DNA from 2 places in the Spirillospora sp. NPDC048824 genome. Region 1 is predicted to be linked to the other one. Evidence: riboswitches for the same ligand, from Rfam matches in the RefSeq annotation. Region 1 holds a riboswitch; the other holds the start of a gene.
The links. Region 1 has a riboswitch for cobalamin ahead of metE (5-methyltetrahydropteroyltriglutamate--homocysteine S-methyltransferase). Riboswitches for the same ligand answer to the same signal wherever they lie in the genome.
Positions count from the first base shown of each region.

Region 2: linked by a shared signal. The riboswitch ahead of ACGFIS_RS12080 (ribonucleoside-diphosphate reductase subunit alpha) and the one ahead of metE (5-methyltetrahydropteroyltriglutamate--homocysteine S-methyltransferase) in region 1 are both predicted to bind cobalamin.

Region 1 is NZ_JBICUS010000006.1:154,101-158,790, forward strand. It holds gene ACGFIS_RS13920 (ATP-binding protein) at 1-562, shown strand, start outside; gene metE (5-methyltetrahydropteroyltriglutamate--homocysteine S-methyltransferase) at 599-2,845, opposite strand; cobalamin riboswitch at 2,948-3,166, opposite strand; gene ACGFIS_RS13930 (histidine phosphatase family protein) at 3,198-3,890, opposite strand; gene ACGFIS_RS13935 (YciI family protein) at 4,110-4,529, shown strand; gene ACGFIS_RS13940 (RNA polymerase sigma factor) at 4,526-4,690, shown strand, end outside.
Region 2 is NZ_JBICUS010000005.1:192,843-197,532, forward strand. It holds gene ACGFIS_RS12075 (ribonucleotide-diphosphate reductase subunit beta) at 1-740, opposite strand, end outside; gene ACGFIS_RS12080 (ribonucleoside-diphosphate reductase subunit alpha) at 764-3,103, opposite strand; cobalamin riboswitch at 3,228-3,447, opposite strand; gene ACGFIS_RS12085 (hypothetical protein) at 3,554-4,192, shown strand; gene ACGFIS_RS12090 (hypothetical protein) at 4,272-4,415, shown strand; gene ACGFIS_RS12095 (copper resistance protein CopC) at 4,435-4,690, shown strand, end outside.

The DNA of each region.
Region 1 (4,690 bases):
CGTCGCCGAACTCTGGGTCTACCAGCGCGGCGACGGACGAGGCCACGACGAACTGGTCGTCAAGGCGTTCGACACGCTCAGGGACTGGCGCGACGGCGGCCGGGCCTCCCACGAGGACCGCCCCGCCGAAAGGCTCGACCACGGCCGCGGCCTGGAGATCATCGACATCCTCGCCAAGGGCCGGTGGGGGCACCATCCGACCCGGTCCCGGCTGAGCTCACCGTCCGTCCGCGGGAAGGCGACCTGGTTCGCCCTGCCGATCCCGCGCACACGCATCGCACGCGGCCGCCGCAGCGGCCGGGCCGTCGACGGGAAACAGGCCGCGAAGGTCCTCCACTCGCTGCTCGTCCAGCGCGGCATCGACGGCTTCACGCCCGAGGAGGAGCTCGGCGTCTGCGGGCTGTCCGGGTACGGCGACCTGAAGGTGTGGTGCGAGGACGCGATGTTCCGCTGGCGCGCCGGCTCCGGCGAAAGCGGAGGACTTCCGGTCACCGACATCACCGAGGCGTGCGAGCAGGTCGTCCAACTCTGCGAGGCGCTGGACGACGTCCACGTGGTCTGACCGTACGGGGGGGACGGTCAGACCACGTGGAACCCGTCAGCCGGCCACGTCCTCCCGCACGCGCCGCGCCGCCGTGACCAGATTCCGCAGTGACGCCTCCGTCTCCGGGTAGGCGCGCGTCTTCAACCCGCAATCGGGGTTCACCCACAGCCGCGCCGGCTCGACGGCCCGCAGCGCGCGCCGCAGGTTCTCCTCCATCTCCCCGGCGCCGGGGACGCGCGGGGAGTGGATGTCCCACACGCCGGGCCCGATGCCGTTCTCGTACCCGGCGGCGCGCAGGTCGCCGACCAGTTCCATGTGCGAGCGGGCCGCCTCGACGCTGGTGACGTCGGCGTCCAGCGCCCCGATCGCCCCGATGATCTCGCCGAACTCCGAGTAGCACATGTGGGTGTGGATCTGCGTGGTGTCGGTGACGCCCGAGGTGGCGAGGCGGAACGCGCCGACCGCCCAGTCCAGGTAGGCGGGACGGTCGGCGTCCCGCAGCGGCAGCAGCTCGCGCAGCGCGGGCTCGTCCACCTGGATGATCCTGATCCCGGCCGCCTCCAGGTCGGCGATCTCGTCGCGGAGGGCGAGCGCGACCTGCCGGGCGGTGTCGGCGAGCGGCTGGTCGTCCCGGACGAACGACCAGGCGAGCATGGTGACCGGGCCGGTCAGCATCCCCTTCACCGGCCTGTCCGTCAGCGACTGCGCGTACGTCGCCCACTCCACCGTCATAGGACGGGGACGCGCGACGTCGCTGTGCAGGATCGGCGGCCGGACGTACCGCGACCCGTACGACTGCACCCACCCGTGCTCGGTCGCCGCGTACCCGTCGAGCTGCTCGGCGAAGTACTGCACCATGTCGTTGCGCTCGGGTTCGCCGTGCACGAGGACGTCCAGCCCCAGGTCCTCCTGCAGCGCGATGACGCGGGCGATCTCGTCCTTCATCGCCCGCTCGTAGGCGTCGGCGGTGATACGCCCGGCGCGGCGGTCGGCGCGGGCCCGGCGGATCTCGGGGGTCTGCGGGAACGAACCGATCGTCGTCGTGGCCAGTTCCGGCAGCCCCAGGGCGTCCCGCTGGGCGGCGAACCGGGCGGCGCGGTCGCCGCGGCGCGTGTCGCCGATCGACCCCAGCCGTTCCCGGACGGCCCGGTCGACGCGCGCGGCCGGCGCCGGCGCGTCGGCCGGGGCCGGGACGTCCTCGCGCAGCGCCCGGCCGAGCGCGACGACCTCGGCGACCTTCTGCCGGGCGAACGCGAGCCGGCCCCGGACGCCGCCGTTCAGCGACGTCTCGGAGTCCAGGTCGATCGGGACGTGCAGCAGCGAGCAGGACGTGCTCACCACCACCTGGTCGACGAGCCCGAGCAGCGACGCGCAGACGGCCCTGGCCCGCCGCTGGTCGGCGCGCCACACGTTGCGGCCGTCCACGACGCCCGCCACGAGCGTCTTGCGCGGCAGCCCGCCGACCGAGGCGAGCACGTCGACGTTGCCGGGCCCGGCGGCGAAGTCCAGGCCGATCGCCTCGACCCGGCCGCCGGCCAGGGTGCGCAGCGCGTCCGCCCCGATCGTCCCGAAGTAGGTGGCGACCATCAGCCGGGGCCTGCTGGTCAGCCGCCCCAGCCGCGCGTACGCCCGCGCCAGCGCGCCGATCTCCTCCTCGCTGCGGTCCGCGACCAGGGCGGGCTCGTCCAGCTGCACCCACTCCGCCCCCGCGCCCGCCAGGCGTTCCAGCACCTCGGCGTACACGTCGACGAGCCCGTCGAGCAGATCGAGCGGACGGAACCCCTCGGGCGCGCCCGCCTCGGGCTTGGCCAGAAGCAGGTAGGTCAGCGGGCCGACGAGCACCGGCCGCGTCTCGACGCCGAGCGCCTTGGCCTCCCGGTACTCCGCCAGCGGCTTGGCCGCCGCCCCCTCGGCCAGCCGGAACCTGGTGCCGGGCCCCAGCTCCGGGACGATGTAGTGGTAGTTCGTGTCGAACCACTTGGTCATCTCAAGCGGCGGGACGTCCTGGACGCCGCGCGCCATCGCGAAGTAGCGGTCGAACCCGGTCAGATGCCGGTACCGGTCCGGGACGGCGTCGACCAGCACGCTCGCGTCGAGCATCTGGTCGTAGAACGAGAACGTGTTCGACGGGACGGCGTCCAGGCCGGCGTCGCGCAACTCGTTCCAGACCGTCGCGCGCAGTTCGGCGCCGGCCTTCGCGAGCGCGTCGGCGTCGGCGCGTCCCGCCCAGTAGTCCTCGGTGGCGAACTTCAGTTCCCGGCGGGCCCCGATTCGGGGATATCCGAGGATGGTCGTGCTCATGGCGGCTTCCCTCGCTGTGCCACAGGCGGCCTTCGGAAGGACGAGCGCACGGCGAACCCCGCGCCGCAGACCGTCCCACGAGGCCGCAGACCACCGCGCACCGGCCGGTGCGCGGGCGGAGGCAGGTCTTCGGACTCGCGGGCACCGCCTCTTCCGAGGCGTCCTACTGGCCGTCGCTTCCCAGGCCGCGTGGCCCAGTGCGTGATGACGGCGGTCGTTCCCGCTCACCGCTGCGGGGCAGTCCCGGAATCACACCGGGTTCCCTCTTACGACACCCGGACCCCCACAGGGCACGGGTGAACCATCCGCACAAAGGAGTCTATCGCCCGGCCCGCGAACCGGCCCCGTGCACCTAATCCAGGTGTGCGGACGGAGTGGTCTCCTGAGTCGTGGACGCCTCGGCCAGATGCATCGTGCCGCCGCAGACGACGACGCGGAGCCCGTACTCCCCGCTCGGACGCCACAGCTCGACGACGGCGCAGTTGGGGACGACGCACGTGCCGTTGAAATGGCGGAAGCCCCGCATCGCCGCCACGTCGGGGTCGGTGACCCCGGTGAGCAGCGACCACATCACGGCCTTCATGAAGAGGCCGTGCGAGAAGACCGCGATCAGGCCGTCCTCGGGACGGTCGGCGAGGCGCTCCAGGAAGGCACGGGCCCGCGTGATGAGCGCACGGAAGGACTCTCCGTCACCTTCGTTGACGTAATCGGGGTCGAGTCGTTCCCAGTAGTCGTCGGCGAGGGGCCGCCGCTGCGCCCCCGTGGTCCTCGGCGCATGCAACCCGCCCAGGAACGTGAACTCCTGGACGGGCCATTCCTCGTAGGGCACCTCGGGAAACCGCTCGGCGGTCGGCCGGGCGGTCTCCTGTGCGCGGAGGAACGGCGAGCCGACGATGAGGGCGGGCGGCGCGGTGAACGCCGCGGCCATCCGCTGGGCCTGCTCCCGTCCGCGGGCGGTCAGCGGAGAGGCTGCCGGCCCGTTCGTCGGCAGCCCGGCGTTCGACTCGCTCTGCCCATGCCGGATCAGCCACACCCGCCGCACCATGATCACGCCGACAGACTGACACACGGGCTCGGCGGCATGGAACATCGGATGAGCCGCACGATGAGAGGTCGGCGCTGAGGGCGCGGGCCGCTGCGGACGCGAGGCGGCTCGTCCAGAGGGCCAGAATGGTCGGGACGGCGATGTCGAGAACCCGTGACCGGCTTCGTCCCCGTGGTGAGGGCGAGCACGAGGGTGGCACCAGCACTTAGGAGAATCACGATGGCCAAGTACCTGCTGCTCAAGCACTACCGCGGCGCTCCCGCCTCGGTCAACGACGTGCCGATGGACAAGTGGACGCCTGAGGAGATCTCGGCCCACGTGAAGTACATGGAGGACTTCGCCTCCCGCCTGGAGGCGAACGGCGAGTACGTCGACGGCCGGGCGCTCGCGCCCGAGGGGGTGTGGGTCCGCTACGACGGCGAGGGCCGTCCGCCCGTCACCGACGGCCCGTTCGCCGAGACCAAGGACCTCATCGCCGGCTGGACGGTGATCGACGTCGACAGTTACGAGCGCGCGATCGAGCTGGCCGGCGAGCTGTCGGCCGCTCCCGGGGCGGGCGGCGAGCCGATCCACGAGTGGCTGGAGGTCCGGCCGCTCCTGACCGCGCAGCCCGACGTCACAGACTGTCATCTCGGGTGAACGAGGTTCTGCTCCGGAGCCTCACGCCGAACGTCCTGACGATCCTCATCCGCCGCGGAGCCGACTTCGCCGCGGCCGAGGACGCCGTCCAGGACGCGCTGGTCGAGGCGATCCGCGTCTGGCCCGACGACCTGCCGCGCGATCCCAAGGGCTGGCTGGTC
Region 2 (4,690 bases), on a different contig from region 1:
GCCTGGACGGCCTCTTCCACCATGCGAGTGACCTGGTCGGTCAGGTCGGCGTCGAACAGTTCGGGTTCCTCCGCGCGGACGGTGTCCACCACGGAGAACGCGAACGCCATGTGCATGCTCTCGTCCCGGAAGACCCAGTTCGTTCCGGACGCGAGGCCGTTCAGCAGGCCGCGGGAGCGGAGCCAGTACACGTAGGCGAACGCGCCGTAGAAGAACAGGCCCTCGATGCACGCGGCGAAGCAGATGAGGTTGAGCAGGAACGCCCGGCGGTCGGCGGCGGTACGCAGCTCGTCCAGTGAGCCGAGTGTGTCGATCCAGCGGAAACAGAACTCCGCCTTGGAGCGGATCGACGGGATGTGCTCGATCGCCGCGAAAGCCTTGGCGCGCTCGTCCTGATCGGGCAGATAGGTGTCCAGGAGGGTCAGGTAGAACTGAACGTGGACGGCCTCCTCGTACAGCTGCCGGGACAGGTAGAGCCGGGCCTCCGGAGCGTTCACGTGCTTGTAGAGGTTGAGCACCAGGTTGTTCGCCACGATCGAGTCTCCGGTGGCGAAGAACGCGACCAGGCGGTTGACGAGATGCACCTCGGCGGGCGTGAGGCGGGCGAGGTCCACGAGGTCGGACGCGAGGTCGACCTCCTCGACCGTCCACGTGTTGCGGATCGCGGCGCGGTAGCGCTCGTAGAAGCCGGGGTAGCGCATGGGCCGCAGGGTCAGGTCCATACCGGGGTCGAGCAGCATGCCGCTTCCTTCTGTTCGCGCGCTCACTGGCACGCCTCGCAGGTCTCGGGGTTCTCCAGGGAGCACGCGGCCCCAGCGGTCTGCGTGCCAGTGGTCTGCGTGCCCGCGGTCTGGGCGACGGTCGTCTGCGCGATCCGGGTGGCCGGGCGGGAGCGCAGGTAGTAGGTCGTCTTGAGGCCGCGCCGCCACGCGTAGGCGTACATCGAGGAGAGCTTGCCGATGGTCGGCGTCTCCATGAACAGGTTCAGCGAGTGGGACTGGTCGATGTACGGGGTGCGAGCGGCGGCGAGGTCGATCAGCGCCTTCTGCGGCAGTTCCCAGGCCGTCCGGTAGAGGGTCCGCATCTCGTCGGGAAGGCCGGCGATGCCCTGGACGGAGCCGTTCGCCCTCTTGATCGCCTCGCGGACCGGCGGCGTCCAGAGGCCGAGCGACTTCAGGTCGTCCACCAGGTAGCCGTTGATCTGCAGGAACTCCCCGGACAGCGTCTCGCGCTTGAACAGGTTGGACACCTGCGGCTCAATGCACTCGTAGCAGCCCGCGATCGACGCGATCGTGGCGGTCGGCGCGATCGCGATCAGCAGCGAGTTGCGGAGCCCGACCTCGGCGACGCGCGCCCGCAGCCGCTCCCATTCGGCGGGACGGGTCGGCGCCGCGTCCGGGAAATGGTCGAGGTGGAGCCGGCCGCGGGCCGTGCGCGTCCGGTCGTAGGCGGGCAGCGGTCCGTGCGCGGCGGCCAGGTCGGCGGACGCGTCGTAGGCCGCCAGCGCGATCTCCTCGGAGATGCGCGTCGACAGCTCGCGGGCCTCCGGCGAGTCGAACGGCAGGCGGAGCGTGAAGAAGACGTCGGCCAGGCCCATCACGCCCAGGCCGATCGGCCGCCACTTGCCGTTCGCCGCCTCCGCCTCGGGCGTCGGGTAGAAGCCGCGGTCGATGGTGCGGTCCAGGAACCGGACGGCGGTGCGGACGGTCGCGCGGAGCCGCGCCCAGTCCATGCCGGACGCGCCGACGTGCGCGGCCAGGTTCACCGACCCGAGGTTGCACACGGCCGCCTCACCGTCGCTCGTCACCTCCAGGATCTCCGTGCACAGGTTGGAGAGGTGGACGGTCTCCCCCGGTTCGGCGGTCTGGTTGCAGGCGCGGTTGGCGGCGTCCTTGAACGTCATCCATCCGTTGCCCGTCTCGGCGAGGGTCCGCATCATCCGCCCGTACAGCTTGCGGGCCGGGATCTGCCGGACGTACCGGCCCTCCTTCTCGGCCGTCCGGTACGCCGCGTCGAACGCGTCGCCCCACAGGTCGGCCAGCTCGGGGACCTCCTTCGGGTCGAACAGCGACCATGTCGCGTCGTCCTCGACGCGGCGCATGAACTCGTCCGGGATCCAGTTGGCGAGGTTGAGGTTGTGGGTGCGGCGCGCGTCCTCGCCGGTGTTGTCGCGCAGCTCCAGGAACTCCTCGACGTCGGCGTGCCACGGCTCCAGGTACACGCACGCCGCGCCCTTGCGGCGTCCGCCCTGGTTGACGGCGGCGACGGACGAGTCGAGCGTGCGCAGCCACGGGACGATCCCGTTCGAGTGCCCGTTGGTGCCGCGGATCAGCGAGCCCCGCGACCGGACCTTCGTCCACGAGATCCCGATGCCGCCCGCGTACTTGCTGAGCCGCGCGACCTGCCCGTACCGCTCGTAGATCGACTCCAGCTCGTCGCGCGGCGAGTCGAGCAGGAAGCAGGACGACAGCTGGGGGCGCCGGGCGGCGGAGTTGAACAGCGTCGGCGAGCTCGGCAGGTACGACAGCGTGCTGAGCAGGCCGTACAGCTCGGCGGCATCGTCCACGGTGTCGGCGAGGCCGCACGCCACGCGCAGGAGGAAGTGCTGGGGGCGTTCGAGGACGAGCCGTGTCCGCGGATGCCGCAGCAGGTACCGGTCGTAGAGGGTGCGGAGCCCGAAGTACTCGAAGCGGTCGTCGGCCGGCTCGTCGATGAGGGCGTTGAGCGCCGGCGCGTGGGCGGCGGCGAACGCGGCCGGGGCGTCGGCCAGGAGGCCTTCCCGGTGCGCGGCGGCGACGGATTCGGCGAACGTCCGGACACCGGCGGCGGCCGCCTCGTCCCGGATCCTGGTGCCGAGCAGCCGCGCGGCGACCCGGGAGTAGCCGGGTTCGGCGGGCACCAGCGCGCCGGCCTCGCCGATCGCGAGGTCCCGCAGCGCCGCCGCGTCCATCCCGCCGGAGGCGCGGACGGCGGCCAGCACCCGTCCCGCGTCGGCGCCCGGTACCCCGTCGCAGGCCGCCTCGACCTCGGCGGCGATCTCCGCCTCGGCGGTGATCTCGGCGGGCGGCGCCGGTGCCGGCGGCGCGGCCAGGTCCTGTGTCACGTGCTTCTCCCCTCGCAAGCCGCCTCGCGGAGGCATGCGAACGGGACGCGAGCCGTCCCCACCGGGGCACGCCGCGCTCCGTCCCCGGCCCACCCGCGAAGCCTGGACGTGTCGGTCCGGGACGCGTCCCGGACACCGTGCGGGCAGGTCTTCGGACTCGCGGGCGCCGCCTCTTCCGAGGCGTCCTACTGGCCGTCGCTTCCCGGGCCGCGTGGGCCCAGTGCTTCATGACGGCGGTCGTTCCCGCTCACCGCTGCGGGGCAGTCCCGGACTCGCACCGGGTTCCCTCTCGCGTCGCCCCCGCCGCGAAACGGCGGGGGCGAACCAGCACGGGATTGAACCCTACATCTAGATGACGATCTTTGCGCAACCCCAAGATGTTGGGCGGGTCTGAAAGGTGGCAAGGGGCGGATGCGTGGACGGCGACCCGGGTGGGAGGATGGTCGCGCCATGTCCCCGCATGCCCCGCACTCCGCTCTGCGAACCGCCCGCGCGGTGGTGTTCGCCACCGTGTGCGTCACGCTTGCGATCACGGGGCACGTGCTCGCGTCGGGGACGGTTGCGGCCTGGGCGGCGGTCGCGGGATTCTGCGCCGTGCTGGGCGTGACGTTCATGCTGGTCGGCCACGAACGCTCGCTGGCGACGATCCTCGGCGGCCTCCTCGGCGGCCAGTTCGCTCTGCACGCCCTGTTCACGGCCGCGTCCGAGCCGATCCAGCGGCACTCGGCGGAGATGCACGCGGCGATGGGCGGGGCGGCGCCGGCCGGTCCGGACGTGATGCTGCCGGTCGCGCACGGCACGGGCGGGACGGCGATGACGCTCGCGCACACCGTGGCCGCGCTGGTGGCGGCGTGGTGGCTGCGGCGCGGCGAGCGGGCCGCATGGTCGCTGGCCCGGCGGGTCGCCGCCATGGCGGACCGCCCGATCCGGCTCCTGGTCGCCCTGCCGGCCGTTGAACCCGCGGCGCCTCCGCGCCGTACCCCCGTGGTACCGGCGTCGGCCGCCGTCATGGCCATCGGCCGTGTGCTGCGGCACCAGGTCCTCCGGCGGGGTCCCCCGCCGCGTTCGAGGGCGCTCGCCCGCATCTGAGGCGAGCGCCGTACGTCACCGGACGCCGATTCAGCGGCGTTTCCGGCTTCTTCTCGTACGACTCGAACGGAGTTCCGTCATGTCCTTCGTCCCGCATGCCCGCAGGGTGGGCGCGGTCGCTTCCCTGTCCGCCATATCCGTGCTCGGGCTGGCGACGGCCGCGTCCGCGCACGTCACCGCCAACCCGAAGACCGCCGAGAAGGCGTCGGCGGACTCGGCCTGACCCGCGCCCGGAGCCGGGCATGACCCACCTCGAAAGGAATGCCGAGATGCACACCTTCACGCACCCCGTCATGAACGCCGTGAGGCGGTCCGCGGCGGGCGCCGCGGCCGCGGGGCTGGTACTGGCGATGTCCGCGGCCCCGGCGTCCGCGCACACCGCGCTGACGTCCGCCGACCCGGAGGAGGATTCGACGGTCAAGGCGCCGTCCCAGATCGTCCTGACGTATTCGGAACCGGTGCGGCTGCCGCGGGTGATCGTGACGGACGCGTCCGAGA